Regions from separate parts of the Mesorhizobium sp. GW821-FHT07A06 genome, predicted to be linked through region 4. Evidence: predicted binding sites of a transcription regulator. Region 4 holds the regulator's gene; each other region holds the start of a gene.
The links. The regulator LexA, encoded in region 4, represses DNA repair genes until DNA is damaged. The targets are predictions, from matches to a motif close to TGTTCNNNNTGTGTTCNG.
Positions count from the first base shown of each region.

Region 1 (7,071 bases), on a different contig from region 4:
ACTTTCGATATCGCGGTCAAGCGCATCTACGAAGCACCCGACAAGGCCGACGGCCAACGGGTGCTGGTCGATCGCATCTGGCCGCGCGGCGTCAGCAAGGAGCATGCCACGCTGGCGCTGTGGCTGAAAGAGATCGCGCCGAGCGACGATCTGCGCAAGTGGTTCGGGCACAAGCCCGAACTCTGGACGGAATTTCAGAAGCGGTATCGCGCTGAGCTCGATGAGAACGAAGAGGCGGTGGCGCGACTGCGTGGCCTGCTCCGCCATGGCAAGGTGACGCTGCTCTACAGTGCGCATGACGAAGCGCACAACAATGCGGTGGCGTTGGCGGGGTATCTCGCAGGCGTTCACTAGAGCAATTCCAGGAAAAGTGTGAGCGGTTTTCCGTCCGGAATTTCGTAAAAACAAGGAGTTAGAGTGGTTCGCCGTTTCCGTGAAACGGTGAAGTGCTCTAGCCATCGTTGGACACAGCTTCGTCAACAGCTCCGAGGAATCAGACCGCCTCGGAGCCCCGCTTTCAGGCAATGACGAAGTGGGCGAATACAGCCCTTACTTGCCAACCGCCTGAGCATAGACATCCGGCTTGAACCCAACCAAGATCTGGTCTCCGACTTCAAGTACCGGACGCTTGATCATGGTCGGCTTGGCCAGCATAAGCGCCTTGGCCTTTTTTTCGTCGAGCGATTGCTTGTCTGCGTCCGGCAGTTCGCGGAACGTGGTACTGCTCTTGTTGAGCAGCTTTTCCCAGCCGACCTTGCCAACCCAGCCACCCAGCCGTTTCGCGTCCAGCCCCTCCGCGCGAAAGTCATGGAAGCGATAGGCAATGTCATGGCCCTCCAGCCAGACGCGCGCCTTCTTGACCGTGTCGCAGGTGGTGATGCCGTAGATCGTAGTCGTCAAAGCGCGTTTCCCTTGGGCTGACAATCGAATCCTTCCCACAGCCTAAAACCGCCCTTCCCGCTTTGCCAGCGCCCAGGCCTGAAACGCGGAATTTTCGGGCTTGCCAATACTAAGGAATTTTCCTAAGTATTGTTGGGTCGCTTTTGACGACGCTTTGGGACCGAGCAATGACAAGCCTCCAGACTGCCAATCCGAACCTTCCGCCCATCGACGGCATCTTCCGCGCGCTTGCCGACCCGACGCGGCGCAGTGTCGTCGAGCGGCTGAACCGCGGCCCGGCCTCGGTGAGCGAGCTGGCGCATCCCTTCGAGATGGCCCTGCCCTCCTTCATCGAACACCTCAAGGTGCTGGAGGGCTGCGGGTTGGTGCGATCGGAAAAGATCGGCCGCACCCGAACCTACCAATTGGCACCCGAGCCGCTGAAGCTTGCCGAGAACTGGCTGGCCGAACAGCGGACACTGTGGAAGCGCCGCCTCGACCAGTTCGACGCCTATGTGATGACCCTCAAGGAGCAGGAAAAATGAGCTATCCCTTCAAGCCGGATCCCAGGCTGGACCTCGTGCTGGAGCGCGTCGTCGATGCGCCGCGCGAACTGTTGTGGCGGGCGTGGACGAAGCCGGAGCATGTCAAGCAGTGGTTCACGCCGAGGCCGTGGATGATCACCGACTGCGAGATCGATCTCAAGCCAGGCGGGTTGTTCAGGACACGCATGCAGTCGCCCGACGGAAAGGAGGTCAACGACCGCCATTGCTGCTATCTCGAAATCGTGCCGAACGAGCGGCTGGTGTGGACGGATGCGCTGCTGCCGGGCTATCGGCCGTCAGGCGAACCGTTCATCACCGCGGTCATTTCTCTCCAGCCCGATGGCCGGGGCACGCACTACACCGCCACCGCCATCCACCGCGACGAGGCGACCCGCAACAGCCATGAGGAGATGGGCTTCTTCGATGGCTGGGGCACGGTGGCCGACCAGCTTGCCGAGTATGTGAAGACGATTTGAGCGGCACATTGCGACCCGGACGCCGTCCCGGCCGCAATGCTTCTATCTCGAAGCGAAGAGCAGGCTTCGAAGTCGGAGGCATCTCCTGCCTCAGTAGTAAAAACGCTCTTCGGTAATCTTGCCGTTCTTGACCGTGTAGAGGCCAACCTCGTCCATGGTTACACGCTGGCCGGTGGCCTTGGGTGTGACGTCGAATGTGAAGCGCACCGCGAACTGGTCGCCGTTGACATAGGGTCCCTCGACCGTTCCACCGTGGACCTCATGGTTCTCTTGCCACCATTGGCTTTTCTGCCTGAGGGCCTCCTTGCCGTGGCTGACGGCCATCGGTCCCTCCATGGCCTCGTAGCTGGCGATGTCATCGGCATTGTACTTTTCGGCGGCACCGTTGTGGTCTCCCTGCTTGAGGAGCTCGGTGAAATCCTTGGCAATTTCCGCGATGGTCATTTTGTGTTCCTCCTGTTCAGACGCACTCGAAGTAAGGAAGTGCTTGCCGGCCCGCCACCCTTGCCCGCATGACAGCTGACAAGCCGTGTCAGGACGATGGATATAGCGCGGCCGTGTGACGAGATTTGTGGCGGCTTACATACCCGCAAGGGAATCGTCCTGACCGGTCAATTGCCAGATCGCCGGACATTCGTATTCGCCCTGATAGCTGCGGATCAGCGCAAAGCTGCGCACCGTCCAGAATATCGGCTCAACAATCTGTTCCCGCACTTTCGGCATGCCTCTTCTGTCACGAAGCAGCGTGACATGTGGCTCCAAAGAACTCGTGACGAACGGCTGCAGCGGGCTGTCGTCGATCACAGCGGAGAGCTTTCGCCAGAAGGCTTGCAGGGCCGGCGAATGGTCGCTGCTGCGAAGCACCAGCGCTCCGCCGCCGAAGGCCGACAGGCAGTCGAAGTAAACTTCGAATGGCGCAGCCTGTATTAGCAAGCCGACATGGCGGGCGATCTCCACCACACGCTCCTGTTTGCCGTCGCCAAGGCCCATCAGGGTTATGTGTATTTGATCGGTTGGCGTCAGCCATCCTCGCAACCCCAGTTCCCGATTGTAGCGCTCTGCCCTGCGCCGCAGCATCACGTTGACTGGGGCTTCGACCAGAAACGCGTAGAACAGATGTGGCTCCCGGATTGGACTCGGTTCCTCAAATGGGAAAGAGGTCTGACCGTTCTTTGCGAATGCAGGTTGCCTACTCATGACGGAACTCGTCGGCAAATTGAATCCAGTCGAGAAATATAGAACATAAAGTGAACAAATCAAGTTGAAACGAAACAGGCGCCGATGCTCTCCGCATCAGCGCCTGCAACTTCAAGATTGAGGGAGCCCTGTCAGGCAGGGCTCTCGAAGTCACCGTCGCCGATGATGCCCTTGATCTTGAAGAAGCCATGGATCGCACAACCTGCATATCCGCCCCCGAACGTGCCCGGTCCGATAGTCGATCGAGACCTGCTTCGCCCCCGCAGTTGTGCGCAGACCTTGCGAGGTGGTCAGCCTAGCCCGGCAGCACAGGGCAGTTGGCGCCACGACGCAGGCTGATATGCGCCACATCACCGACGCTGAATTGAAACCCCTCTGCCTTGCGCGGCGCATCGATCACGACCGGCAACCCTTGCCCGAGTTCGGCATGCAGGCGTAGCGTACGACCGTGAAATACGATGCTGTTGACACGTGCCGGCGCCGTGCCGGGCGCGGCCTCGGTCGTCGCCAGCAGATCCTCCGGACGCACGCCGATGGTGCGCATGTCGCCTTCGCCGGGGGACTGGCCGGTTTCGGAAATGGCCTCCAGCGGCAAGGTGCCGGCAGTGAAACGCAGGCGATCGCCATCGCGGCCGACAAAATGCGATTGCAGGAGATTCATGGTGCCGATGAAGCTCGCCACGAACTTTGTTGCGGGCCGATCATAGAGGGTCGCCGGCGGCGCGATCTGCTCGATGCGGCCCTTGTTCATGACGACGATGCGGTCGGAGATCGACAGCGCCTCGGTCTGGTCGTGGGTGACCATGACGAAGGTGGTGCCAAGCCGCGACTGCAGCCGCTTCAACTCGACTTGCATCTGTTCGCGCAGATGCGCGTCCAGCGCCGACAGCGGCTCGTCGAGCAAGAGCACGCGCGGCTCGCAGACGATGGCGCGGGCGAGCGCGACGCGCTGGCGCTGGCCGCCCGAAAGTTCCAGGACGCGAGCGCGAAGCTTGTCGGCGAGACCCACCATCTCCAGGGCTTCGCCGACGCGCTTAGCCTGCTCGGCGCCGGACAGTTTTCGCAAGGACAGGCCGAAGCCGACATTCTCGGCGACGTCCATGTGCGGAAACAGCGCGTAGTCCTGGAACACGGTGTTGACCGGCCGGTCGAAAGGCCGAAGGGCCGTGATGTCACGGCCCTCGAGCAAGACCTTGCCGCTCGACGGACTTTCGAAGCCGGCAATGACACGCAGGCTGGTGGTTTTGCCGCAGCCCGACGGCCCGAGCAGCGTGATGAATTCGCCGCTGACAATGTCGAGATCGACAGCATCGAGCCCGACGATGCCACCGGGGAAAACCTTGGAAACCGCCTGCAGCCGGACGAGTGGATCAGGCGCCATCGCGAACCTCGGACGGCTTCGTGGTGTTGACCCACAGGATCTGGCACTGCTCCGCGCCGGGATTGCGGAAGGCGTGCAAAAGCGTGCTCTTGAAGGCGAAACTGTCGCCGGTCTTCAGCCCATATCTTGTCGAATCCACCACCAGTTCGACTTCGCCCGAAAGCACGAAGCCGAATTCATGGCCGGCATGGGCGTAGGCTTCCGCCGTGCCGCCACCGGCTTCCACCGTCACCAGCATGCCGGTCAGCGTCGCGCCGGGCGGCGACAGCAGTGCCTTGGCGATGCCTTCGGATTTCACCGGAATCGCGCGGCGGCTGTTGGCGCGCACGCAATAGAGATCGTTGACGGCCTCGTTGCCATCGGCAATCAGCGCCGAAGGCTCGATGTCGAGCGCGGCGGCGAGCGGCCAGATTACCTTGACGCGCAACGAGGACATGCCGCGTTCGATCTGGCTGAGCGCGCCGATCGACACGCCCGCCCTCACAGCCAGCTCGGCCAGCGACAGGCGGCGCTCGAGCCTGAGCGCCCGCACGCGTCGGCCGACCCGCACATCGGCATCATCCTTCGGCTTGTCCGCCGCTTCGTCAAGAACATCCATGCATTCGTCCTCGTTTGCTTCTTCCTTCTCCCCTTGTGGGAGAAGGTGGATCGGCGCGTAGCGCCGAGACGGATGAGGGGTGGGTGACGGATCACCGTCGGCGCCAAGCTGGAGCACCCCTCATCCGTCGCCTTCGGCGACACCTTCTCCCACAAGGGGAGAAGGAAGAACCAGCGTCACCCGCCAGCCTTCACTTTCTCGAACATCTTGGCCACATCGTCGTTCTGTTTCATCGGCCCGGTGAAGATGGTGCTCTTCAGCATCACCTCCGGGTCGGACGGCAGTTGCAGCTTCTCCAGTTCGTCCTTCGACACGCCGGCGAAAGCAGTGCTGAGCGAGCTGCCATAGCCATAGGACTGGATCAGGAATTTGCCGGAGTCGGCGTCGAGCCGACTGTTGATGAAGTCATAGGCGAGATCGACATTCTTGGCGTCCTTCAGCATGACGAAGCCGCAGGCCCAGGTCAGCATGCCTTCCTTCGGCTTCATGAACTCGACGGGCACGCCCTGCTTCTTCAGCGAGGTGGCCGATGCGTTCCAGGTCATGGCGGCGACCAGCTGGCCGCTGGCCAGCGCCTGCTCGACCGAGGTCATGTCGGTGGTGTAGCTCGACAGCAGCGGGCGCTGTTCGCGCAGCTTTGCCGCGACCTTGTCCATCTCAGCCGGCGTCATGTCGAAGGGGTTCACGCCGGCGAGAAGCGCGGCAACGATCGGCGTGTCATGGACGGCGTCGATGGTCGCCATGCGGCCGGCATATTGCTTGTCCCAGAGCAGGTTCCAGCTCGCCTCGGGATTCTTCACCAGGTCGGTGCGGTAGAGGATCGAGGTGTTGCCCCAGTCCCACGGCACCATCCAGACCTTGCCGTCGCCGGCTTGCAGGTCGGGCAGGTTCTTGAATACCGGGAAGATCGAATCCCAGTTCTTGATGCGCTTGGTGTCGATCGGCTGCAGCAGGCCTTCCTTGTTCCAGCGCGCCACCTTGTCATAGCAGGGATGGGCGATGTCAGGACGGAAGCCAGCCTTGACCTTGGTGAAGGCATCGTCGTCGTCCCCGAAGATCGAGGCCTCGACGCCATCGGGATGCGCGGCAAGGAAGCTTTTGTTGAAGTCGGGCAATTCGTAACCCGACCAGGTGAAATACTGAAGTTTTTCGGCGGCCAGCGTCACGGTCGAGGACAGGGCGAGCGCCAATGCCGCGAGGCCGGCCCGGGCCTTGTGTCCGGTTATCGATTTCAGGAATGCCATTTTCGTTCTCCTCTTGGTTGTTATGGTCAGGCTGGATTGCGGCGCGCGGCGCCAAGCCCGCGATGGCGCAGGATCTCGGCGGTACCGGCGATGATGAAGGAAACAGCCAGGATCACCGTCCCCAGCGCCATGACGGTCGGCAACGATCGGGGAAAGCGCAGTTGGCTCCAGATGTAGAGCGGCAATGTCGGCTCGGTTCCGGCGAGGAAGAAGACGACGATGAATTCATCGAAGGAGATCAGGAAAGCAAGCATGAAGGCCGACAGCACGGCCGGCAGGCTGAGCGGCAGCATGACGCGCCGGAACGTCGTCCAGTCGGAAGCGCCAAGATCGAGGGCCGCCTCGCGAACGGTCCTGGGGATGGCGGCGAAACGGCTGCGCATGATGACCACGGTGGTCGGCAGAGCCACCAGTATGTGGCCGAGAACGATGGCGATGCGCGATGGCCCGAGGCCGATCAGGTTGACAAGGATCAGCAACGATATGCCGACGATGACGCCCGGGATGAGGATCGGAAGCCGCGCGATGGCGCTGATGGTGACGGCCAAAGGGGAGCGGCCATACAGATCCATATAGGACACGGTGATGCCGCACAGCGTGGCGCCCGAAGCCGCGACGACGCCGATGACGAGGCTGTTGGCGAGCGCGCCCGAAAGCGCCGGATTGCCGTAGAGCGTCGCGTACCACTGCAGCGTGAAGCCCTGCAGGGGAAACGCCGCCTGGATGGAATCGTTGAAGGAAAACAGCGGGA
Region 1 is NZ_JBWKRC010000001.1:29,406-36,476, reverse strand. Features, by position in the region: gene AC07SZ_RS00175 (DUF488 domain-containing protein) at 1-354, shown strand, start outside; gene AC07SZ_RS00170 (ArsC family reductase) at 550-900, opposite strand; gene AC07SZ_RS00165 (ArsR/SmtB family transcription factor) at 1,068-1,424, shown strand; gene AC07SZ_RS00160 (SRPBCC family protein) at 1,421-1,900, shown strand; gene AC07SZ_RS00155 (SnoaL-like domain-containing protein) at 1,991-2,344, opposite strand; gene AC07SZ_RS00150 (2'-5' RNA ligase family protein) at 2,480-3,097, opposite strand; gene AC07SZ_RS00145 (ABC transporter ATP-binding protein) at 3,393-4,478, opposite strand; gene AC07SZ_RS00140 (cupin domain-containing protein) at 4,468-5,076, opposite strand; gene AC07SZ_RS00135 (ABC transporter substrate-binding protein) at 5,253-6,320, opposite strand; gene AC07SZ_RS00130 (ABC transporter permease) at 6,347-7,071, opposite strand, start outside.
Region 1: AC07SZ_RS00150 (2'-5' RNA ligase family protein) is a predicted target of LexA. The motif match lies at 3,137-3,154, and genes of this name have one in related genera.

Region 2 (7,071 bases), on a different contig from region 4:
GGCGGGCGGGCACGATGTCGCCTTGCAAGCCTTGTTTCGCAGCGCCGGCCTTGCCGCCGCCACGCATGCGATCATCCTGCGCGCGCTGAAAATCTGGCGGGAAGTCGCCAATGGCAAGCGCGTTGCCGGCGTGCAGGAAGTCAGCTGGCTGATGCTCAAGGAATTGGGTGGGCAATCGGCGGAAGGCGATCTCGCCGCTTTGGTCAAGTCGATCCATCTTGACGCCCTGCGCGAGAATGCACGCGGCCATGCGCTGGCGATCGCCGCGGCCTAGCCTTTATCCCTGGCGAAGAAATCCGGGAAATCCTCCATCGCCGCGGCGATAATGCGCAGTGATGCCGCGATCTGCAGCGCGTCGCTGTTGGCGTTCCGCTGGGCTATGCCCGCCGCATATTGCCGGGCCACGGCGACAGTCGCTGTCTGCGGGTCACCTGGCGCGCGGAAAAGCAGCTCGCGCGCCAGCCCCCTCAGGAAGTTGGCGACCGAAAGCGCGGTCTCGGACGGGATGGCGTGGTTCTGGCTTGCGCTGCGCAACCGCAGGATTTCCAGACCGACCGTGACCGCGGCGACGCCGCCACCCAGAACTGCTTCGCCCTTCCTGCCGGAATTCTGCACCAGCGGCATCAACTGGTTGACCCGGTCATAGGCGAGACTCTCGAAGGCCGATCGCCTCGGCACGCGCTCGTGCAGGCAAAGCCGGGCCAGATCCTCGCGCATGGCCCGCACGATGCGGTTGGCCGCGAGCCACGGGTCGGCGGGGAGCACGACGATGAAGACCCCGATCGCCAGCAGGATGCCGACCAGGATCGATGCCGAGCCGGCAAGGAAGGGGCCAGGGGCATAGGTCATCGCCTGATGCGGACTGAGGAAGGCGAGAAAATTGATGGCGAAGGCGGTCGCCACGCCGACATAGCGCGGATTGGCCATGGCGAGCGCCGCCGGCACCAATATGGGAACGACAAAAAGCGTGAACCAGCCGAAACCGGGCAGCGCGGGGAGCGCGATCTGGCCGACGAGAAAGGCAAACGGCAACGCGAGCAGTGTGCCCTTGAAGAAGCCCCAGGATACCTGCACGGGGTCGGGGCGGGCGGCAAACAGGCTCGATACGACGGCAACCAGAATGACGGTGCCGGCCGCTTCCGACCATTTCGTCGTCAGCCAGAATGCGGCGACCAGCAATGTGGCAAGGGCCGCGCGGACGGCGTTACGCGCGGCGCCGGGATAGTCGCGATGCACCACAAGGGCGGGTTGCCGGCTGGCGCGGCCTTGACGGCGCGCGGCTGGCGAGCGCAGCGCGTCCAGACCGCGCAGCACCTGCTTCAGCGCCTCGGCGAAATCGGCGGCGATGGTGAGGCGGGTGATGGTGCCGACCCTGTCGTCACCCTGGTCGACCGGGGCATCGGGCATTTGCCTGGCCTTGGCCGAGATCGCGTCGAGCCGTGCCACCCAGGGCGCGGTATCATCCAAGGCGCCGGGTTTGGCCGCCAGTTCACCGACAAGCACTTGCAATTCCGAGCGTACCGGAATGAGCGCGGCGTTCTTTGGAGCGGCGTGTGAATGCAGCGCACGTGCGGCCGAGAGCGCCGAGAGCAGCTGTCCTATGGTGCGCCGGACCGGATGGGCGCGGGGCGCGAAGCTCGGCGCCTCGAGCCTGGCATAGGCGCGCATCTCGCCAAGCGTCTGGGTGTCGGCGACGAGCTTGCGGTGCAGTCCGATGAGCGTTGCCCGATCGCCGCCGGAGAACGCACCGCCGGCATAGATGGCGAGGTCGAGAATGCAGCGTTTCAGCCGCGAGATGATGGCGTCACTAGCCAGTTTCGGCAGGATCAGCCGGCTGGTCAGGCCGGCGCAGACGATACCGAGTATGATCTCGGCGCAGCGCGCGACTGCAAGATCGACGACAAGGTGCGGTTGCCCGAAGGCGGGCAGGCCGATGATCATGGCCGTGTAGCCGGCCAGGGCCGCGCCATAGGCTTCCGGGTTGCGCAGCAGTGAGGAGACGAAGGTGCAGATGCCGATCCAGACGGCCAGCACCGTCACCAGCACCCAGGGGCCGGTACCAAAGATCGTGGTGATGCCAATCGCGGCGACGCCGCCGGCGAGCGTGCCGAGCAGGCGATAAAAACCCTTCGCCAGCACCATGCCGGCAACCGGCTGGGCGACGATGAATACCGTCATCATCGCCCATTGCGGGTGATCGAGCCGCAGCGCATAGGCGGCGAGGAGCGCGATAAGGCCGGCCGAAACGGTGCGCAGGGCGAAAATCCAGTCCGAGCGCGTCGGCTGTGTCAGCCCGGCCAAGCTTGTCTCGAAATAAGCTTTCAGCCGTGCCCGGGTCACATGCTCGTCTCCGCAACTGGAGCCCGTGTTATGGACCGGGTGGCGCTCAGATATCCAGCACTTCCGTCTCCGCGAATTCGGCACGCTCCTGGATGAAGCGGAAGCGGGCTTCCGGCTTGGTGCCCATCAGCGCGTCGACCGCGTCCTTGGTCGCGGCCTCGGCGTCGATCACGTCGACCCTGAGCAGCGTGCGCTTCCTCGGGTCCATGGTGGTCTCCTTGAGCTGCGAGGCCATCATTTCGCCCAAGCCCTTGAAGCGGCCAAGCTCCACCTTGCCGCGTCCGGTGAATTCGGTGCGCAGGAGCTCGTCCTTGTGCGCGTCGTCGCGGGCATAGGCGACCTTGCCGCCTTGCCTGATCGAGTAAAGCGGCGGCACCGCCAGATAGAGGTGGCCGCCACGCACCAGCGCCGGCATTTCCTGGTAGAAGAAGGTGATCAGCAGCGAGGCGATGTGGGCACCGTCGACGTCGGCGTCGGTCATGATGATGACGCGGTCATAGCGCAAATCCTCGTCGCGGTACTTCGAGCGTGTGCCGCAGCCAAGCGCCTGGATCAGGTCGGATATCTGCTGATTGGCGGCGAGCTTGTCGTTGCCGGCGCTGGCGACGTTGAGGATCTTGCCACGCAGCGGCAATACGGCCTGGCTGGCACGGTCGCGTGCCTGCTTGGCCGAGCCGCCAGCCGAGTCGCCTTCGACGATGAACAGTTCGGCACCAGCGGCCGCGTTCTGCGTGCAGTCGGCGAGCTTGCCCGGCAGGCGCAATTTGCGCACCGCGCTCTTGCGCGACACTTCCTTTTCCTGGCGCCGGCGCACCCGCTCGTCGGCGCGCGCGATTACCCATTCCAAGAGCTTCGAGGCTTCCTGTGGATTGTCGGCCAGCCAATGGTCGAATGGATCGCGGATCGCGGTCTCGACAATGCGAATCGCCTCGATCGTCGCCAGCCTGTCCTTGGTCTGGCCAACGAACTCAGGCTCGCGGATGAACACCGACAGCATGCCCGCCGCCGAGATCATGACGTCTTCGGAGGTGACGATCGAGGCGCGCTTGTTGCCGACAAGATCGGCATAGGCGCGCAAGCCCCGGGTCAGCACGTTGCGGAAGCCGGCCTCGTGGGTGCCGCCTTCGCCGGTCGGGATGGTGTTGCAGTAGGAATTGATGAAGCCGTCGCCGCCGAACCACGTCACCGCCCATTCGAGCGAGCCATGGCCGCCTTGCTTTTCGCTTTTTCCCGCGAAGATTTCGCGGGTGACCTGAAAGTCGTCGCCGAGCGATGCCTTTAGATAGTCCTTCAGGCCGCCAGGAAAATGGAACTCCGCCTTGGGCGGCGTCTGGTCCTTTTCCTTGATCAGCGAGGGATCGCAGGTCCAGCGGATTTCCACGCCACCGAACAGATAGGCTTTCGAGCGCGTCATGCGATAGAGCCGCGCCGGTTCGAACGCCGCGCCCTTGCCGAAGATCTGCTCGTCGGGATGAAAGCGGATTTTCGTTCCGCGCCGGTTGTGGATCTCGCCAAGCTGCTCCAGGCCACTTACCGGAATGCCGCGCGAAAAGCGCTGGCGGTAGAGCTGGCGGCCACGCGCGACCTCGACCTCAAGATGATCCGACAGCGCGTTGACCACGGAAACGCCGACGCCATGCAGACCGCCGGAGGTTTCATAGACCTTTGAGTCGAATTTGCCGCCCGAATGCAGCGTCGTCATGATGACTTCGAGCGCCGGCTTCTTGAATTTCGGATGCGGATCGACCGGGATGCCGCGGCCATTGTCGGTAACGGTCAGAAACCCGTCGGCCGAAAGCTCGACATCGATGAAGGTGGCATGGCCGGCAACCGCCTCGTCCATCGAATTGTCGATGACCTCGGCGAACAGATGGTGCATCGCCTTGTCGTCGGTACCGCCAATATACATGCCTGGCCGGCGACGCACCGGCTCCAGGCCCTCGAGCACCTCGATATCGGCGGCGCTGTAACCCTCGCTGCCATCCTTGGTCGCTGGCGTGCGCTTGGCCGCAGCCTGCACAAGGGGATCCGCCGGGCGCACCGGTGTGCGAACCGGCTGCGGCTGCTTGTCCATGTTGCCGAAGAGATCGTTGTTGTCGTCCATGCCTGCCATAGGGTCCGGTGCTGCGAATCACCCGCCGATACTGCCACGCTTTTCAGCGCCAAGCGACGGAGGTTCCTGTTACGTTCGGGGATTGACCCCTCTTACCTTAAAACCATTCGATAACCAAGCGGGCGGAAATAGGTCCGATACCGCTGGCCGGGATTCCTGTTTCTTTAACAAAGCGGCCTAGCGTGAGCCCAACATAACAAGAAACGACGGGCATCAGGGGTTTCGGCGTGAGGGGCAAGGCCATAACGATGATCGGCATCGCCGCCGTTTTCGGCGCGATATCGATCTTTGCCGCGGATTTCTGGGTCAAAAGTCAGGCCAGGGCCGACGCCGAGGAGAAGACGGCGTCGATCGCTGCTCCGGCTCCGCCAAGGATCGAGTTCAAGACCATCGTGGTGGCGAACGCGCCGTTGCGCTACGGCATGGAAATCGACCGTGCAAAGCTGATCGAAATCCCGTGGCCGCAGGATTCCCTGCCGCAGGGTGCTTTTGCCACCATCGACGGGTTGCTTGGCGAAGGCAGCCGCGTCGTGCTGTCGCCGATCGAGGTCAACGAACCCGTGTTGCTGACCAAGTTGTCGGGGCCAAACGGCCGCGCGACGCTCTCCAACATGCTGACGCCGGGCATGCGCGCGGTCACCATCCGCACCGACGAGATTGCCGGTGTCGGCGGCTTCGTCACGCCGGGCGACCGCGTCGATGTCGTGCTGACGCGCGATGCCGGCGAAATCCAGGAGGTCGCCAAGAATGCGCAAGGGGCGGCCGGTTCGACCATCACGTCCGAGATCGTGGTTGCGGACGCCAAGGTGCTGAGCGTCGGGCAGGGCGCCGACGAGCGCCAGACCGCGCCGCAGGTGGCCAATTCCGTGACCATCGAGGTGACGACCGAGGGCGCGCAGAAAGTGGCGCTTGCCCGCACCGTCGGCACGCTGTCGCTGTCGCTGCGCTCAGCCAGCGAAGGCGGCGACGGCAAGAATGGCGTCACCACCATCTCTTCCTTCGGCGGATCGGTAGCGGCCAAGGCTCAGGCCGCGGCCGGCTCCTTGTTCGATGCAGTGACCAAGGAGCCGGAGAAGCCGAAATTCAAGACGGTCATCGTGACGCGCGGCACGAAGGCCGAGGAATATCAGGTTCCTGCGCGGGACCAGAAGTAAAGGCCGGTGGGGACCGGTCGGGACGGGGCAATGTTGATGCGTACCCTATATCGAATGGCAGGCCGGTTGCGCTTCGTGCGCACCCTGGGGATGGCGGTTGCCCTGGCTGCAAGCGGGATGCTTGGCTTGCCCGGCGCGGCCAGGGCAGGCAATGACGTCGTCTATGTCTCGGCGACCAAGAATGCGTCGATCAAGGTCGCCAAGGGGAAGCCCAGGACGATCGTGACGAGCGCCGCTTTCTACCAGATTGTCATCGGCGATCCGGAGATCGCCAACGTCAATCCGCTGACCGACAAATCCTTCTATGTGCTGGGCAACAATCTCGGTACGACCGGCATCGCTTTGTTCGACGAGAACAAGCAGCTTGTCGGCACCGTCGACATCGAGGTGACGCTCGACACGGATCAACTGGCCAGCACCATACGCGCCAGCGTGCCGGACGCCAAGATCAAGGTCGGTTCGGCCAATGGCCGTGTCGTGCTGTCGGGCGAGGCGGATGACGCTGTCGCCGCGGACAAGGCAAGCAAGATCGCCAGCCGCTTTTCCGGCAATGAAGAAGTGATCAACTCCGTCAACATCTCGTCCTCGCAGCAGGTCCAGCTCAACGTCCGCTTTGTCGAGATCAATCGTCAGGCAAGCCAGGATCTCGGCGCCAAATACAGCGCCAATTTCGCCTACGGCATTGGTGGACGCGACGTCACCATCGCTCCGGGAACCGTGCCGCCGGCTGGAACCGGAGAGATCATCGGCCGGCTGTTGTCGAACGGCGTGTCGATCGATGTCGCGATCAAGGCGCTGGAAGAGCGCGGCCTCGCCCGCCGGCTGGCCGAGCCGAACCTGATTGCCCGTTCCGGCGAGACGGCGAGCTTCCTGGCCGGCGGCGAATTTCCGATCCCGGTTTCCGAGGACAACGGCAAGATCTCCGTCAGCTACAAGAAGTACGGCGTCAGCCTCGACTTCACGCCGACAGTGCTCAAGGATGGGCTGGTCAGCCTCGACATCGCGCCGGAAGTGTCCTCGATCGATGCGTCGGCATCCTACAACATCGGCACCATCTCCGTGCCCGGTTTCATCGTGCGCCGCGCCAAGACCTCGGTCGACCTGAAGAACGGCCAGAGCTTCATGATCGCGGGGCTGCTGCAGTCGCAGAACGACATCACCACATCGCGCATTCCCGGCCTCGGCAAGATGCCCGTGCTTGGACCGCTGTTCTCGTCGAAGTCCTACCAGCGCCGCGAGACCGATCTGGTCATCATCGTCACGCCCTATCTGGTCAAGCCGGTCGACCCATCGAAGAAGATGGCTGAGCCGACCGACGGCACGCAGCCGGCCAGCAACGTCGACTATTTCCTCAACAACACCGAGGAAGTGAAGGCATCGGACACCGGTCGCGCGCTGGCGCTGGCTGATGGCAGTGCCGCACGAGCCACTCCCGCCACCACGGTCGGGCATTTCCTCGACCTG
Region 2 is NZ_JBWKRC010000002.1:55,962-63,032, reverse strand. Features, by position in the region: gene AC07SZ_RS05720 (DUF2336 domain-containing protein) at 1-274, shown strand, start outside; gene AC07SZ_RS05715 (FUSC family protein) at 271-2,340, opposite strand; gene parE (DNA topoisomerase IV subunit B) at 2,387-4,444, opposite strand; gene cpaB (Flp pilus assembly protein CpaB) at 4,681-5,607, shown strand; gene AC07SZ_RS05700 (type II and III secretion system protein family protein) at 5,644-7,071, shown strand, end outside.
Region 2: parE (DNA topoisomerase IV subunit B) is a predicted target of LexA. The motif match lies at 4,515-4,532, and genes of this name have one in related genera.

Region 3 (7,071 bases), on a different contig from region 4:
CCTCGTCTATTCCGCGATCCTGTTCGCGCTGCCGGCAGCGCCGCCGCTTGCCGCCCTCGCCACCGCCTCGCTGGCCGCCATGGCGCTGTCCTTCCTCGGCTATTCCAGGCTGGTCTTCGACCGTTGATGCATGTCGCCCGAAAGTGGCTCCCGTTTGGGACAACGACATGCATGAAACCAGGAGCTAAAGCACGCCGCAAGGATGCGCTTTAGATCGCTGGCCCGATTGGCAGAAGGCGCCGCGACCCTTATATCGCTCTCGACTTAAAGTGTTGGAGCGTACTTGTGCATCCAGGGGGAGCACGCCGCTCCAATCGCGCTGGGGACCCGCCATGAAGTTGAAAATCGCCGTCCAGATGGACCATATCTCCGCCGTGTCTATCGCCGGCGACACGTCTTTCGCACTGTCACTGGAAGCGCAGCGGCGCGGCCACCAATTGTTCCACTATACGCCCGACCGGCTGTCGCTGCGCGACGGCAAGGTGTTTGCCCGCATCGAGGAGATGCAGGTGCGCGACGAGAAGGGCAATCACTACGCGCTGGGCGAAAAAGTGCGCACCGATCTCTCCGAAATGGACGTCATCCTGCTGCGCCAGGATCCGCCCTTCGACATGAACTACATCACGACCACGCATATCCTCGAGCGCATCCACCCGAAGACGCTGGTCGTCAACGACCCGGCCTGGGTGCGCAACAGCCCGGAAAAGATCTTCGTCACCGAGTTTGCCGACCTGATGCCGGACACGCTGATCACCAAGGATCCGCTGGAGGTCGCCGCCTTCCGCAAGGAGTTCGGCGACATCATCGTCAAGCCGCTCTACGGCAATGGCGGCGCCGGCATCTTCCATCTGCTGGAGGCCGACCGCAACCTCGCCTCGCTGCTCGAGATGTTCGGCCAGCTGTTCCGCGAGCCTTATATCGTGCAGCGCTACCTGAAGGAGGTGCGCAAGGGCGACAAGCGCATCATACTGATAGACGGCGAGCCTGTCGGTGCCATCAACCGGGTTCCGGCCGAGCACGATTCCCGCTCCAACATGCATGTCGGCGGACGCGCCGAGAAAACCGAGCTGACGGAACGCGAGCGCGAGATATGCGCCCGCATCGGGCCGTCGCTCCGGGAACGCGGCTTCATCCTGGTCGGCATCGACGTCATCGGCGACTACATGACTGAAATCAACGTGACGTCGCCGACCGGCGTGCGCGAGGTGCGGCGTTTCGGCGGCGCCGACATTGCCAGCCTGTTCTGGGATGCGGTCGAGGACAAGCGGAAGTAAGCGTTTTCACTTTGTCTTAACCATGTTCCGCTTTTGCAACCGAGCGCAATTCGGTTGCAACCCCAGCGATTGCCTGTTCCCGTAATGTTCTTGATTTGACCGGAAAACTGTGATTGTCTCGCCAAGGGCCATTCCTGGCCTGATCGCAGGGGCTGGGGCCAGCCCGCATCCGGGGTGGGAAAATGGTGGCGCGGGTTCGCACGGTCGCTTTCCAGGGCATCGAGGCCGTGCCGGTCGACGTGCAGGTGATGATCGCGCCCGGCAAGGTCGGCATGCAGATCGTCGGCCTGCCCGACAAGGCGGTGGCCGAAAGCCGCGAGCGGGTGCAGGCCGCGCTTCATGCGTCGGGCCTGTCGATGCCTTCGAAGAAGGTGACGGTCAACCTAGCGCCCGCCGACCTGCCCAAGGAAGGCAGCCACTATGATCTGCCGATCGCGCTTGGCCTGATGGCAGCCCTTGGCGCCATTCCGGGCGACATGCTGGCCGGCTATGTCGTGCTCGGCGAACTCTCGCTCGACGGCACGATTGCCGCCGTCGCCGGTGCCTTGCCGGCGGCGATCGGCGCCAATGCCGAAGGCAAGGGCCTGATCTGCCCGTTCGCCTGCGGGCCGGAAGCGGCGTGGGCCGGCAAGGACTTCGACATTTTGGCGCCGCGCAGCCTGATCGCCATCGCCAACCATTTCCGTGGCACGCAGGTGCTGTCGCGCCCCGAGGCCGGCATCCACGCCCCGGCGCGCGACCTGCCCGACCTCGCCGACATCAAGGGCCAGGAGACAGCCAAGCGGGCGCTGGAAGTGGCGGCCGCTGGCGGCCACAATCTCTTGATGGTCGGCCCGCCAGGCTCGGGCAAATCGATGCTGGCGCAGCGGCTGCCGTCGATCCTGCCGCCGCTGGCGCCGAAGGAATTGCTGGAAGTCTCGATGATCGCCTCGGTGGCGGGCGAGCTCGGCGAAGGCAAGCTGACCGACCGGCGGCCGTTCCGCGCCCCCCATCACTCGGCCTCGATGGCGGCGATGGTCGGCGGCGGATTGCGCGCGCGGCCGGGCGAAGTGTCGCTGGCGCATCACGGCGTGCTGTTCCTCGACGAGTTCCCCGAATTCACGCCGCAGACCCTCGATGCGCTGCGCCAGCCGCTGGAGACCGGCGACTGCATGATCGCGCGCGCCAACCACCGCGTCACCTATCCGGCGCGCATCCAGCTGGTGGCGGCGATGAACCCGTGCCGCTGCGGCATGGCCGGCGAGCCGGGCTATCGCTGCCTGCGCGGCGAGCGCTGCCGTACCGACTACCAGGCGCGCATTTCCGGTCCGCTGCTCGACCGCATCGATCTCAGGATCGAAGTTCCCGCGGTCTCGGCCAGCGACCTGATAAGGCCCGACAGGGCGGAGAAGAGTGCGGCGGTGGCGATGCGCGTGGCACGCGCCCGCACCTTGCAACGCGAGCGTTTCGAGCGGCTCGGCGTGACCAGCGCCACCACCAACGCGCATTGCGCGCCGGCCGTCATCGAAGACATCGCCATGCCCGACGCCGCCGGCCTCTCGCTGCTCAAGGACGCCAGCGAAAAACTCGCCTTTTCGGCGCGCGCCTACCACCGCGTGCTGAAAGTGGCGCGCACGCTGGCCGACCTCGACGCCAGCGAGACCGTCGGCCGCATCCATCTCGCCGAGGCGATCTCCTATCGCATGAGCTCGGAGCGTGTAGCGCAGGCGGCGTAGGTGTCCGGCGTCGGCGTGTCCTGAGCAACCAGCCCGGCCGTCCAGCAAGATTTCAGGCGAGGAGGACCGTTCCGGCTCGCAATCTGACCTCTATCAAGTGAGAGGAGGCCGCCGGCGCTTCCGCCCAGCCTCGGTCTGCGCGGATCTCTTCTGGACCTTTTGTTCAGGCCGTCGCTTTCGCCTTCAGCTCCAACCTCCGAGCATGCAGCACCGGCTCGGTGTAGCCATTCGGCTGGCTCGTTCCCTTGAACACCAGGTCGCAGGCGGCTTGGAAGGCGATCGAGGTGTCGAAATCCGGCGCCATCGGCCGGTACAGCGGATCGCCGACATTCTGGCGGTCGACGATGGCCGCCATGCGCTGCAGGGAATCGCGCACCTGGATTTCCGAACACACCTTGTGGCGCAGCCAGTTGGCGATGTGCTGCGAGGAGATGCGCAGCGTGGCGCGGTCTTCCATCAGGCCGACATCGTTGATGTCGGGCACTTTGGAGCAGCCGACGCCCTGGTCGATCCAGCGCACGACATAGCCCAGAATGCCTTGCGCGTTGTTGTCGAGTTCGCGCTGGATCTCGTCGGGCGTCCAGTTCGGCCGCACCGCCACCGGCACGGAAAGGATATCGTCGAGCTTCGCCCTCGGGCGGCTCTTCAGCGCCGCCTGCACGGCATGCACGTCGACCTTGTGGTAGTGGGTCGCATGCAGCGTCGCCGCCGTCGGCGACGGCACCCAGGCGGTGTTGGCGCCGGCCCTGGGATGGGCGATCTTCTGTTCCAGCATGGCCGCCATCAGGTCCGGCATCGCCCACATGCCCTTGCCGATCTGGGCGTGGCCGGCGAGGCCGCATTCGAGCCCGATGTCGACATTCCAGGCCTCGTAGGCGGAAATCCAGGCGGCCTGCTTCATGTCGCCCTTGCGGATCATCGGGCCGGCTTCCATCGAGGTGTGGATCTCGTCGCCGGTGCGGTCGAGGAAGCCGGTGTTGATGAACACTACGCGGTCTTTTGCCGAGCGGATCGCTTCCTTGAGGTTGACGGTGGTGCGCCGTTCCTCGTCCATGATGCCCATCTTGATGGTGTTTCTCGCCATGCCGAGCAGCGCTTCGACTCGGTCGAAGATCTCGACGGCGAAGGCGACCTCTTCCGGCCCGTGCATCTTGGGCTTCACGACGTACATCGAGCCGGCGCGGGAGTTGGCGCGCCGCCCCTTCGGTCCGACATCGTGCAGCGCGATCAGCGCCGTCAGCGCCGCGTCCATGATGCCTTCCGGCACCTCGTTGCCGTCGCGGTCCAGGATCGCTGGATTGGTCATCAGGTGACCGACATTCCTGACCAGCATCAGCGAGCGGCCGGGCAGGGTGAGCTGGCCGCCGGCGGGCGCGGTGTAGGCACGGTCGGGATTGAGCTTGCGGACAAAGCTCTTGCCGGCCTTGGTGATCTCCTCGGCGAGATCGCCCTTCATCAGGCCGAGCCAGTTGCGGTAGACCACGACCTTGTCCTCGGCATCCACCGCCGCGACCGAATCCTCGCAGTCCTGGATGGTGGTCAGCGCCGATTCCAGGATGACGTCGGCAATGCCCGCCGGATCGGTGCGGCCGATCTGGTTGGCGCGGTCGATGACGATCTCGATGTGCAGCCCATTTTTCGCCAGCAGCACGGCATCCGGATTGGCGGCATCGCCGCGATAGCCGACGAATTGTTTGGGATCGGCCAGCGTGGTGCCGCCGGCGCCGGCGCCGAGCTTCAGCGCGCCATTGGCCACCGACAGCCCGTTGACACCCGCCCATTTACCCGAGGTGAGTGGCACCGACTGGTCGAGAAAATCCTTGGCCCAGGCGATGACCCTGGCGCCGCGCGCCGGATTGAAGCCCTTGCCTTTTTCCGCGCCGCCCGTCTCGGGAATGGCATCGGTGCCGTAGAGTGCGTCATAAAGCGAGCCCCAGCGCGCATTGGCGGCATTGAGCGCATAGCGCGCATTCATCACCGGAACGACCAGCTGCGGCCCGGCGACATCAGCGATTTCCGGGTCGACATTCTCCGTCGACACGCTGAAGGCCGGCCCCTCGGGGAGAAGATAGCCGATCTCCTTCAGGAATGCCCTGTAGACGTCCATGTCGACGGGCGCGCCATTGTCACGGTACCAGCCGTCGAGCTTTTCCTGCATAGCGTCGCGTTTTGCCAGAAGCGACCGGTTCTTCGGCGCGAGATCGTGGACGATGGCCGAAAAGCCGTTCCAGAACGCATCGGCGACGATGCCGGTGCCGGGCAAGGCCTCGCCAGCCACAAAGTCATGCAGCTCGCGGGCAATCCGCAATCCGGCGATCTCGACGCGATCGGTCATCAGGCTACTCCAGATGAAAGGCTTTGCGGGGCGTTTGGCATGTTGAGTTTGCCGGGTCAATTCAGCTTAGGGTGAAGGTGGCGTATTTAGGCAAGTTGGCGGAGCGCCGATCTCCCCCCTTGAGGGGGAGATGGCCGGCAGGCCAGAGGGGGTCGCCCGACATAAGGTGCTGGCCTGTTCTGTTCAAAGCAGGAGGTCGCGTCCCATCGAACCGACCCCCTCTGTCGCCTTCGGCGACATCTCCCCCTCAAGGGGGGAGATCAGCCGCTACACCGCGATCCTTGGCCGTCCCGAGGCCACCGCCACGACATGCGCCTCGATGAACATGCGCTGAGCTTCGACCGTCGAAACCCTGAATTCGGTCGCGACGTCGATCTCGGCGTTGTCGGTGCCGGCGTCCCGGGCGCGCTCGGCGACAATCGCCCGCACATCGGCCTCGGCCGCCACGATCGCAGCCGCCTCGTCGAGGAAATCGCGCACCGTCTCACCCGAGGCAAGCCGGAACAGGCCCTCCTTGGGCTGGCTGACCCGCGCTTCGGCCGATACCCTGACCTGGCCGACGACGGCGCCGAGCGCGTTGGCGACATCGGTGTCTTCCGGCACCACGCAGTCATTGCCGACCAGGGGCGCCAGGCCGGCATAATGCAGCGGCGCCGAGGCGCCGAGGCCGATGACGGGGCGGTCGAGCGCGACGCTCAGCCGGGCGATACCGGGATGAGCGTCGACGGCGCGCTGCACCAGCGCGTGCGCCACGGTCGCGGCGCCATCGAGCCCGTCCTCGGCGAAAGCGGTTTCAAGGATGTATTCGGCCGACCAGCGTGTCAGCGTCACCAGCACCCGCTCCGAGATCACCTCCGGTGAAGCCGCGATGGGCTGGCCACGACCGTCGCGCTTGCGGGCGAACAGGTCGGCGCCGAGGCGGGCGGTGGCGGCATCCCAGTTGGCCTGCTTGCCGAGCACATGCGCCGCGTCCGACGGGGTGAAGCCGCAAATATGCACCAGCCCGCGCGAGACCAGCCGGTTCAAGGTGGCGTTCTGGGCATTCGACGTCAGCAGCCTGTCGAGGGCGAGCGGGGTCGCGCCGATCGCCTCGTAGAGCCGCGCTTCCGGGGCGGTCAGCCCGGCGGCGAGCCTGTCTGGAACGCCGGTGCGAACCGCGAAGCGGCCGTCCATGCGGCCGGTGTTGGGCGCGCGCAGCTGACGCTCGAGCTCTGACGTCACCGCCTCGCCATGCGCCATGCCGGCCAGCGCCAAAGGCACCAGGCGGCGCGGCCCAAGCAGGATTTTCGGGTTGAGCGCGCCATCCTCCAGCGCCACTTCGGAATCGCCGCCCAGGCCGAAAGTGCGCATGGCGACGGCCTCGACCATGGTACGGAAGCCGCCGACGGTGGCGCCTTCCGGGTCGAGCCGCGGCCGGCCGTTGTCGAGCACGGCGACGTCGGTGGTGGTGCCGCCAATGTCGGACACCATGGCATTGTCGAGCCCGGTCATGTGGCGGGCACCGACCAGGCTGGCGGCGGGGCCGGAGAGAATGGTCTCGATCGGCCGCTGGCGGGCGAACGCCGCCGAGACCAGCGCGCCGTCGCCGCGCACCACCATCAGCGGGGCGGCGATGTTACGCTCTGTGAGAAAGCCTTCGGTCGCCGCCACCAAGCGGTCGATCATCGAGATCAGCCTGGCGTTGAGCAGCGTGGTCAGCGCCCGGCGCGGGCCGCCGAGCTTGGCCGACAGTTCATGGCTTGCCGTG
Region 3 is NZ_JBWKRC010000003.1:275,344-282,414, reverse strand. Features, by position in the region: gene AC07SZ_RS11860 (GtrA family protein) at 1-127, shown strand, start outside; gene gshB (glutathione synthase) at 333-1,274, shown strand; gene AC07SZ_RS11850 (YifB family Mg chelatase-like AAA ATPase) at 1,457-2,989, shown strand; gene AC07SZ_RS11845 (malate synthase G) at 3,153-5,324, opposite strand; gene AC07SZ_RS11840 (hydantoinase/oxoprolinase N-terminal domain-containing protein) at 5,592-7,071, opposite strand, start outside.
Region 3: AC07SZ_RS11850 (YifB family Mg chelatase-like AAA ATPase) is a predicted target of LexA. The motif match lies at 1,349-1,366, and genes of this name have one in related genera.

Region 4 (7,071 bases):
GGCCAGTTTGCTCCTAATCGATTTGATCCGCTATGCGCGCCAGGCTCTCCTCGCGCCCAAGCACGGCAAGCACGTCGAACACACCCGGCGAGGTGCTTTTGCCAGTCAGCGCGGCCCGCAGGGGCTGGGCCACGGCGCCAAGCTTGTGGCCGCCGGCCAGCGCATAATCGCGGATCGCGGCCTCCGCCGCGGCAGCCGTCCAGTCGCCCGAAACCGCGTTCAAAGCTTCGTGAGCGCCACGCAGGATCTTGCGCGCTTCGTCGTTGAGCAAGAGCGTGGCCTTGTCGTCGAGCGGCAGCGGGCGCGTGGCGAACAGGAAGGCCGCGCCATCGACAAGCTCGACCAGCGTCTTGGCACGCTCCTTCAGCCCCGGAAGGGCTGCCAGCAACTGCGCCTTCTTCGTGTCGTCAAGGCGCGCGGCCATCGCCGGGCCGCCCTCGAGATAGGGCAGGGTGGCGATGAAGATGTCGAACAGTTCGGCATCGGCCATGCGGCGCATATGCGCGCCATTGATCGCTTCCAGCTTGGCGAAATCGAAGCGGGCCGCGCCCTTGTTGACGTCGCCAATGTCGAACCAGGAGATCATGTCCTTGATCGACATGATCTCGTCGTCGCCGTGGCTCCAGCCCAGGCGCGCCAGGTAGTTGAGCAGCGCCTCCGGCAGGTAGCCCATGGCCCGATAGGCCTCGACGCCGAGCGCGCCGTGACGCTTCGAAAGCTTGGCGCCGTCGGCGCCGTGGATCAGCGGGATATGCGACATCGACGGCACGTCCCAACCCATGGCATTGTAGATCACCGTCTGGCGGGCGGCATTCGTCAGGTGGTCGTCGCCGCGGATGATGTGCGTGACACCCATGTCGTGGTCGTCGACGACGACGGCATGCATGTAGGTGGGGTTGCCGTCCGAACGCAGGATGATGAAGTCGTCGAGATCCTTGTTGGGGAAGCGCACCTCGCCCTGGACGCGATCCTGGACGATCGTCTCGCCCTCGGTCGGCGCTTTGATGCGGATTGCGCCCTTGACGCCGGCTGGCGCCTCGGACGGATCGCGATCGCGCCACTGGCCATTGTAGCGCGGCGGCAGACCCTTGGCGCGAGCCGCCTCGCGCATCGCCTCCAGTTCGGCAGGCGTCTCGTAGCTGTAATAGGCCTTGCCCATGCGCACGAGCTCCTCCGCGACCTCGCGGTGGCGCGGGGCGCGCTCGAATTGCGAAACCGCATCGCCGTCCCAGCCAAGACCGAGCCAGGTGAGGCCGTCCAGGATGGCGGCCGTCGCGGCATCGGTCGAACGCTCGCGATCGGTGTCCTCGATGCGCAGCAGCATCGTGCCGGCGGTATGTTTGGCATAGAGCCAGTTGAACAGTGCCGTGCGCGCGCCTCCGATATGCAGGTAACCGGTGGGCGAGGGGGCAAAACGGGTGACGACCTTGTCGGACATGAAACTCTCGGAAACCATCTGAAGCGGGGCGCGGCGGCGCGGACTTTCGCGCGTTGCGCGTTCATGTAGCATAGGGCGTCAGGGGTGCAAGGGGCAGACCCGATGGCTGGACGTGGCCGGGGCTCGGATCAGGGCGAGGACGCTGTGGTTGGCGTCAGCGAACGGTCCCTGTTTGCAATCCCGCCGCCGGCCTCGCTGCCGCCATCACCTCTCGTTCCCGGCTCCGGCAGCCAACCTTTGCCAGGGGGTACCCCAGCACAAATTCCGCCCGCCACTGGCAGGATTGCGCGTATCGGGCGGCAAATTGGCCAGGCCTCCTTGCCTCGCCTGCGCCACAGTGTGACGACGGCAGCGGAGCTGGAACTTGACCGAGGCATCGCCTTCCTGCTGGTGCCGGTCTGCCTGGCCGCTGGTGCGATCGGCTATTACGCGCTGGCGGCGGAGCCTGACTTTGCAAAGCCTGTGGCGATCGTCGTGCTGATGGTGATCTGTGCGCTTGTCTCGCGCTCCTGGCCGAAAACCCATCTGGCCTTCATGGCGGCATTGATGTGCGCGTTGGGCCTGCTTGCCGCCAAGGTCGAGACCTGGCGGGCCGGCACCCGGATGCTGGGTTCGGAAATCTCGACGCAAGTGACCGGCCGTGTCGTCTCGCTCGACCGCATGGAGACCGGCCGCATCCGATTGACCATAGATGTGACGTCGACGGCCCGGCCAAAACTGCGTTACGCGCCGGAAAGGGTGCGGCTCTCGGCGCGCAAGATACCTGACGACATGACAGCCGGCTCGCTGATATCGGGCTATGCGAAGCTGCTGCCGCCGACAGGTCCGGTGCGGCCGGACAGCTACGATTTCTCGTTCGACAGCTACTTTGCCGGCATCGGTGGCAGCGGCTTCTTCCTTGGCAATCCAAGAATCATCTCCGCCGACGACAATGAGATGCCCCTGTCGGCCCGCCTGTTTTCAGGGATAGAAAATGCGCGCGAAGCCATCGCCGACCACATCAGGGGCGTTGTTGGCGGCGCCGAAGGCGAGATCGCGGCAGCGCTGATCGTTGGCGTGCGCGCCGGCATTCCCGATGAAATCAACGAATCAATGCGGCGCACCGGCATCTATCACATCATCTCCATTTCCGGACTGCATATGGCGCTGGTCGCCGGCACCATCATGGGGCTGTTGCGCGGTGCCTTCGCGCTGTTCCCGGATTTTTCCGCGCGTCGGTCGGTGAAGAAATACGCGGCCGCCGTGGCACTGTTGTCGATCGCCGCCTACCTCATCATCTCAGGCGTGGTCGTTGCCGCCGAGCGCAGCTTCATCATGCTGGCGGTAATGTTGATTGCCGTATTGTTCGATCGCGCCGCGCTGACCATGCGCAACCTCGCCATCTCGGCAATCGCCGTCATCGTGGTGTCGCCGCACGAGGTGGTCGGTCCAAGTTTCCAGATGTCTTTCGCCGCGACCGCCGCGCTGGTCGGCGCCTATGCCGGCTGGGCGGATCACCGTGCGGGAAAGGCAAGACCGCCGCCGCCAAAGCGGTCCCTGCCGGGCTTTCTCACGCGAAAATTCCTGCTGGCGACGGGCGGGTTGGCGATGACCTCCATCACTGCCGGCTGCGCCACGGCGCTGTTTGCCATCTGGCATTTCCAGCGTGTGTCACCGCTCAGCCTGTTCGCCAATCTCGCCGTCATGCCGATCGTTTCTCTGATTGTCATGCCTTTCGCTGTTCTCAGTTCTCTTGCGATGCCCTTTGGTGCCGATGGTCCCTTTCTCTACGTGATGGGCAAGGGGCTGACGGCCATGATCGCCATATCGGCGTGGATATCGGAACGCTCCCCCGTCGATGCGATCGGGCTGATTTCACAGCACTCGGTGCTGCTGGTGACGATCGCACTGGTCATCGCAACGATGGCGACGACATGGCTGCGGCTCGCGGCAGTGCCATTCGCGCTCGCCGGCCTGTTGACGGTGTCGGATACGCGCACGCCGGATGTGCTGATCTCGGAAGACGCGCGCCTGGTCGCGGTGCCGATCGGCGGTGGCGAACTCGCGGTCAGCCGGGCTCGCCCGAACGAATTCACCGTCGACAATTGGAAACGCGCGCTGGTCTCCGAAACAATTGTCGCACCGGAGATGTTCAACAAGGCAGAGGGACAATTCGATATTGCCGATGCCGTCAATCTGCCGCCAGGGGCGCCGTTTTATTGCACGGAGGGCATCTGTCTCGCCCGGCATCCGTCTGGCGCGATCATCGCGCATGTCGAAGACCGCAAGGCTACCTGGAAGGCCTGCGGCTTCGCCGACCTGATCGTTGTCAATGACGCGACGGGCTACGATGCCTGCCACAACCCGCTGGTTCTCGTCGTCACCAAACGGCAACTTGCACGCAAGGGCAGTGCCGCCGTCTTCTTCGACCGCCAATCGGCGACCAGTCCGCCAATCATCAGCTTCGCCGTGGACGGACCGTATCGGCCTTGGCACGCACAACGAAAGTTTTCGCGTGAGGCGAGGGGACTGCCGCCCTATCAAAAACCCGAAACGCCGGCCGCTCCTGCTCAGTAGCGCCTGATCAGCCCGACCAGCTTGCCTTGCACCTTGACCCTGTCCGGCCCGAAAATGCGCGTCTCGTAGGCCGGGTTGGCGGCTTCAAGGGCAATCGAAGCGCCCTTGCGGCGGAATCGCTTCAAGGTCGCTTCCTCCTCGTCGACCAGCGCCACGACGATCTCGCCCGGGCTCGCCGTATCGGCGTTGCGGATAATGACCGTGTCGCCATCGAAGATGCCGGCCTCGATCATCGAATCGCCCTTGACCTCCAGCGCATAGTGTTCGCCACCCATGATCATGTCCGGCGGCACTGAGATCGAATGCGTCTGATGCTGGATGGCATCGATCGGCACACCGGCGGCGATACGGCCCATCACCGGGATCGACACGGCGGCGACCGCGTCGTCGTCATTCCCGGCAAAGGGCAAGCGTGACGGCGCCGGCTTGATCTGGCGGCCAACGCCGCCCTGACCAAGACTGCCTTGAATGACGCTAGGCGAGAATTTCTTTGCCGCGTTGAGGCCTGGCGCGATCGAATCCGGCAGCCGCAGCACTTCCAATGCCCGCGCCCGGTTGGGCAGCCGGCGGATGAAGCCGCGTTCCTCGAGCGCCGTGATCAGGCGATGGATCCCTGACTTGGAGGCGAGATCGAGCGCTTCCTTCATCTCGTCAAAGGAGGGTGGGATACCGCTTTCCTTCAGCCGTTCATGAATGAACATCAGAAGTTCATGTTGCTTGCGCGTCAGCATGGCGCCCCCCAGGCATTGAACGAAGGGTGTGAATCGGAATCGAAAAACAAACCCAGAACAAACACTATCTGTTCCAGTTGTGTTCCGCAACTGTTTAAAGTTTAGTGAACTTGTTAAGACATCTGAAATTATCCGCCGCCGGCAGTGCGCAGCGATCGACCGCCTTCGCCGCCAACGCGAGCATTGAAATCATTTTGGTTAATCGCCTGTGGCCTACCTCTTGATGGACCTTGGCATCGGTTTCTCAAGGGCGTCCAGAGGCTGGATTTGCGTCGTTGGTCGATCCCTTCCTGGCGGAACGAAACGAAATCAAAACGCCAACGATCATGCCTCAAGAGAAAGAACGATGAAGTCATCCCGAAATTGCCTTCAGGCTGCCGGCGCGTGCGGTATAATTGTTCGCGCCGCTGTCCTCGCTGTGAACGTAGACATGCAGCGTGTAGCCGATATGCGCCGTCATCAGCGCTTTCGCCCGCTCGACATCGCGATCGAGGGCCGCTTCCATGATCGCGGTGTGATGCTCGATCGCGATCGCCTCGCGCAGGGCGTCCATTGCCTCGCCATAGCCATGCTTGAGGCCGGCCGCCGCCCGCAATGTCGGCGCCAGTCCGAGAAAACGATGATGCCGCCGCAACTGATCGGCGATTGTCGAGCGGAAGCGCAACAGCCAGTTGGACGTCGCGGCACTCAGCAATGCCGCGTGAAAGGCCTCGTGGCTCTCGTCCCATTGGTCGACCGCGTCATCAGAGGGGTCGTCGACCGCGGTCTTGCAGCGGGAGAGGCGGTAGTGAGCGGTGACAACCGCGTCCTCCCATTCCCTGCCGCCTTTCCCGATCGATTCCAGGAACAGCGGCATCTCCACAACCATCCTTGCGCGAGCCAGGTCCTCGAGTTCGGCCCGCGACACCGGAGCCACGGCAAAGCCGCGATTGCTGATGGCCGTAACCAGGCGCTCAGCCTCAAGCCGAGACAAGGCTTCACGCAGCGGTGTCCAGCCGACGCCGTATTGACCGCGCAGCGCGCTCAGCTTGAGCGGCGCGCCCGGCATGAGGCGTGTGGTCAGGATATCGCGCCGCAGCAACTGATAGGCAGCCTCGGTTTTCGTGGAGTTGTTCTGATCCTGCATCGCGATCCGTCCATCGTCGGGCATGTGGAAATTATATATGATGGTGGCCCATGGCAAGAATTATATATAATGTTTGACAGGTGACGACGGACTGACCATGATCGCCGCAGTTGCCGTCCCGATGAGCGGCGCTGATCAAATCTGGGAGGAAATGATGTTGAAGTCGAAATCCGCTTGGCTGTCGGGATTGGCCCTGGCAGGCGCATTGATGGTCAGCGCGGGGAGTGCCGCCGCCGACCAGATTCGCATCGGCATCGCCAATTTCGGCGAGCATCCGCAGCTCAACGCCGCCATAGCCGGGTTCAAGAAAGCGCTGACGGACAATGGCTTTGTCGAGGGCAAGGATGTCGTCTACACGGAGAGCCATACCAATTTCGATGCATCGCTAGTCCCGCAGATGATCGCCAAGCTGCAGGCGGAGCAGCCCAAGCTGATCTACACCATCACCACCCCGGTCTCGCAGATCGCCAAGAAGGCGCTTGCCGGTTCCGGTATTCCGATCGTCTTTGCCGCTGTCACCGATCCGGTCGCGGCCAAGCTGGTGCCGTCGTGGGACGCCGGAGACGAAGGCATGACGGGCGCCAGCGATCTGCAGGATGTCGCCGCTGTCATGGCCTTCACCAAGAAGCTGCTGCCGAATGCCAAGCGCTTCGGCGTCCCTTACAATCCGGGCGAGGCCAATGACGTTGCCTTGGTCGAGAAGATCAAGGCGGCCGCACCGGCGGCCGGTTTCGAGGTCGTGGAAGTCGGCATCGACAACGTCAATGACATCCAGCAGCGCATCGCCGCGCTCGCCGGCAAGGCAGACGTGATCTACGGCCCGGCTTCAAACCTGATCCAGCCGGCGATCGCCGCTGTCTCCGCGGCCGCTCGCCAGGCCGGAATCCCAATCGTCAACTCCGATGACAGCGCGGTCCGCAACGGCACGGTGCCGGCAAGCTTCGCGGTCAATTACACCCAGGTCGGCGTCAACGCCGGCAACATCGCCGCCGAAATCCTCAAGGGCAAGGATCCCAAGACGATCGCGCCGTCGCGCCCTGCCTACAAGGATCACATGGCAACGATTTCCCGCAAGGCGATGGCCGCGTTCGGCATGGAGATACCGGCGTCGATGGCCGACTGCGGCTGCATCGTCGACTGACATCGGCACTGAAGGATGACGGCGTCGGCGCCGTCATCCTGAGGTCAGGGAGGAACGATGCTCGAGATCCGATCCGCGC
Region 4 is NZ_JBWKRC010000007.1:165,444-172,514, reverse strand. Features, by position in the region: gene gltX (glutamate--tRNA ligase) at 14-1,438, opposite strand; gene AC07SZ_RS22700 (ComEC/Rec2 family competence protein) at 1,541-3,994, shown strand; gene lexA (transcriptional repressor LexA) at 3,988-4,725, opposite strand; gene AC07SZ_RS22690 (GntR family transcriptional regulator) at 5,078-5,851, opposite strand; gene AC07SZ_RS22685 (ABC transporter substrate-binding protein) at 6,006-6,992, shown strand; gene AC07SZ_RS22680 (ABC transporter ATP-binding protein) at 7,050-7,071, shown strand, end outside.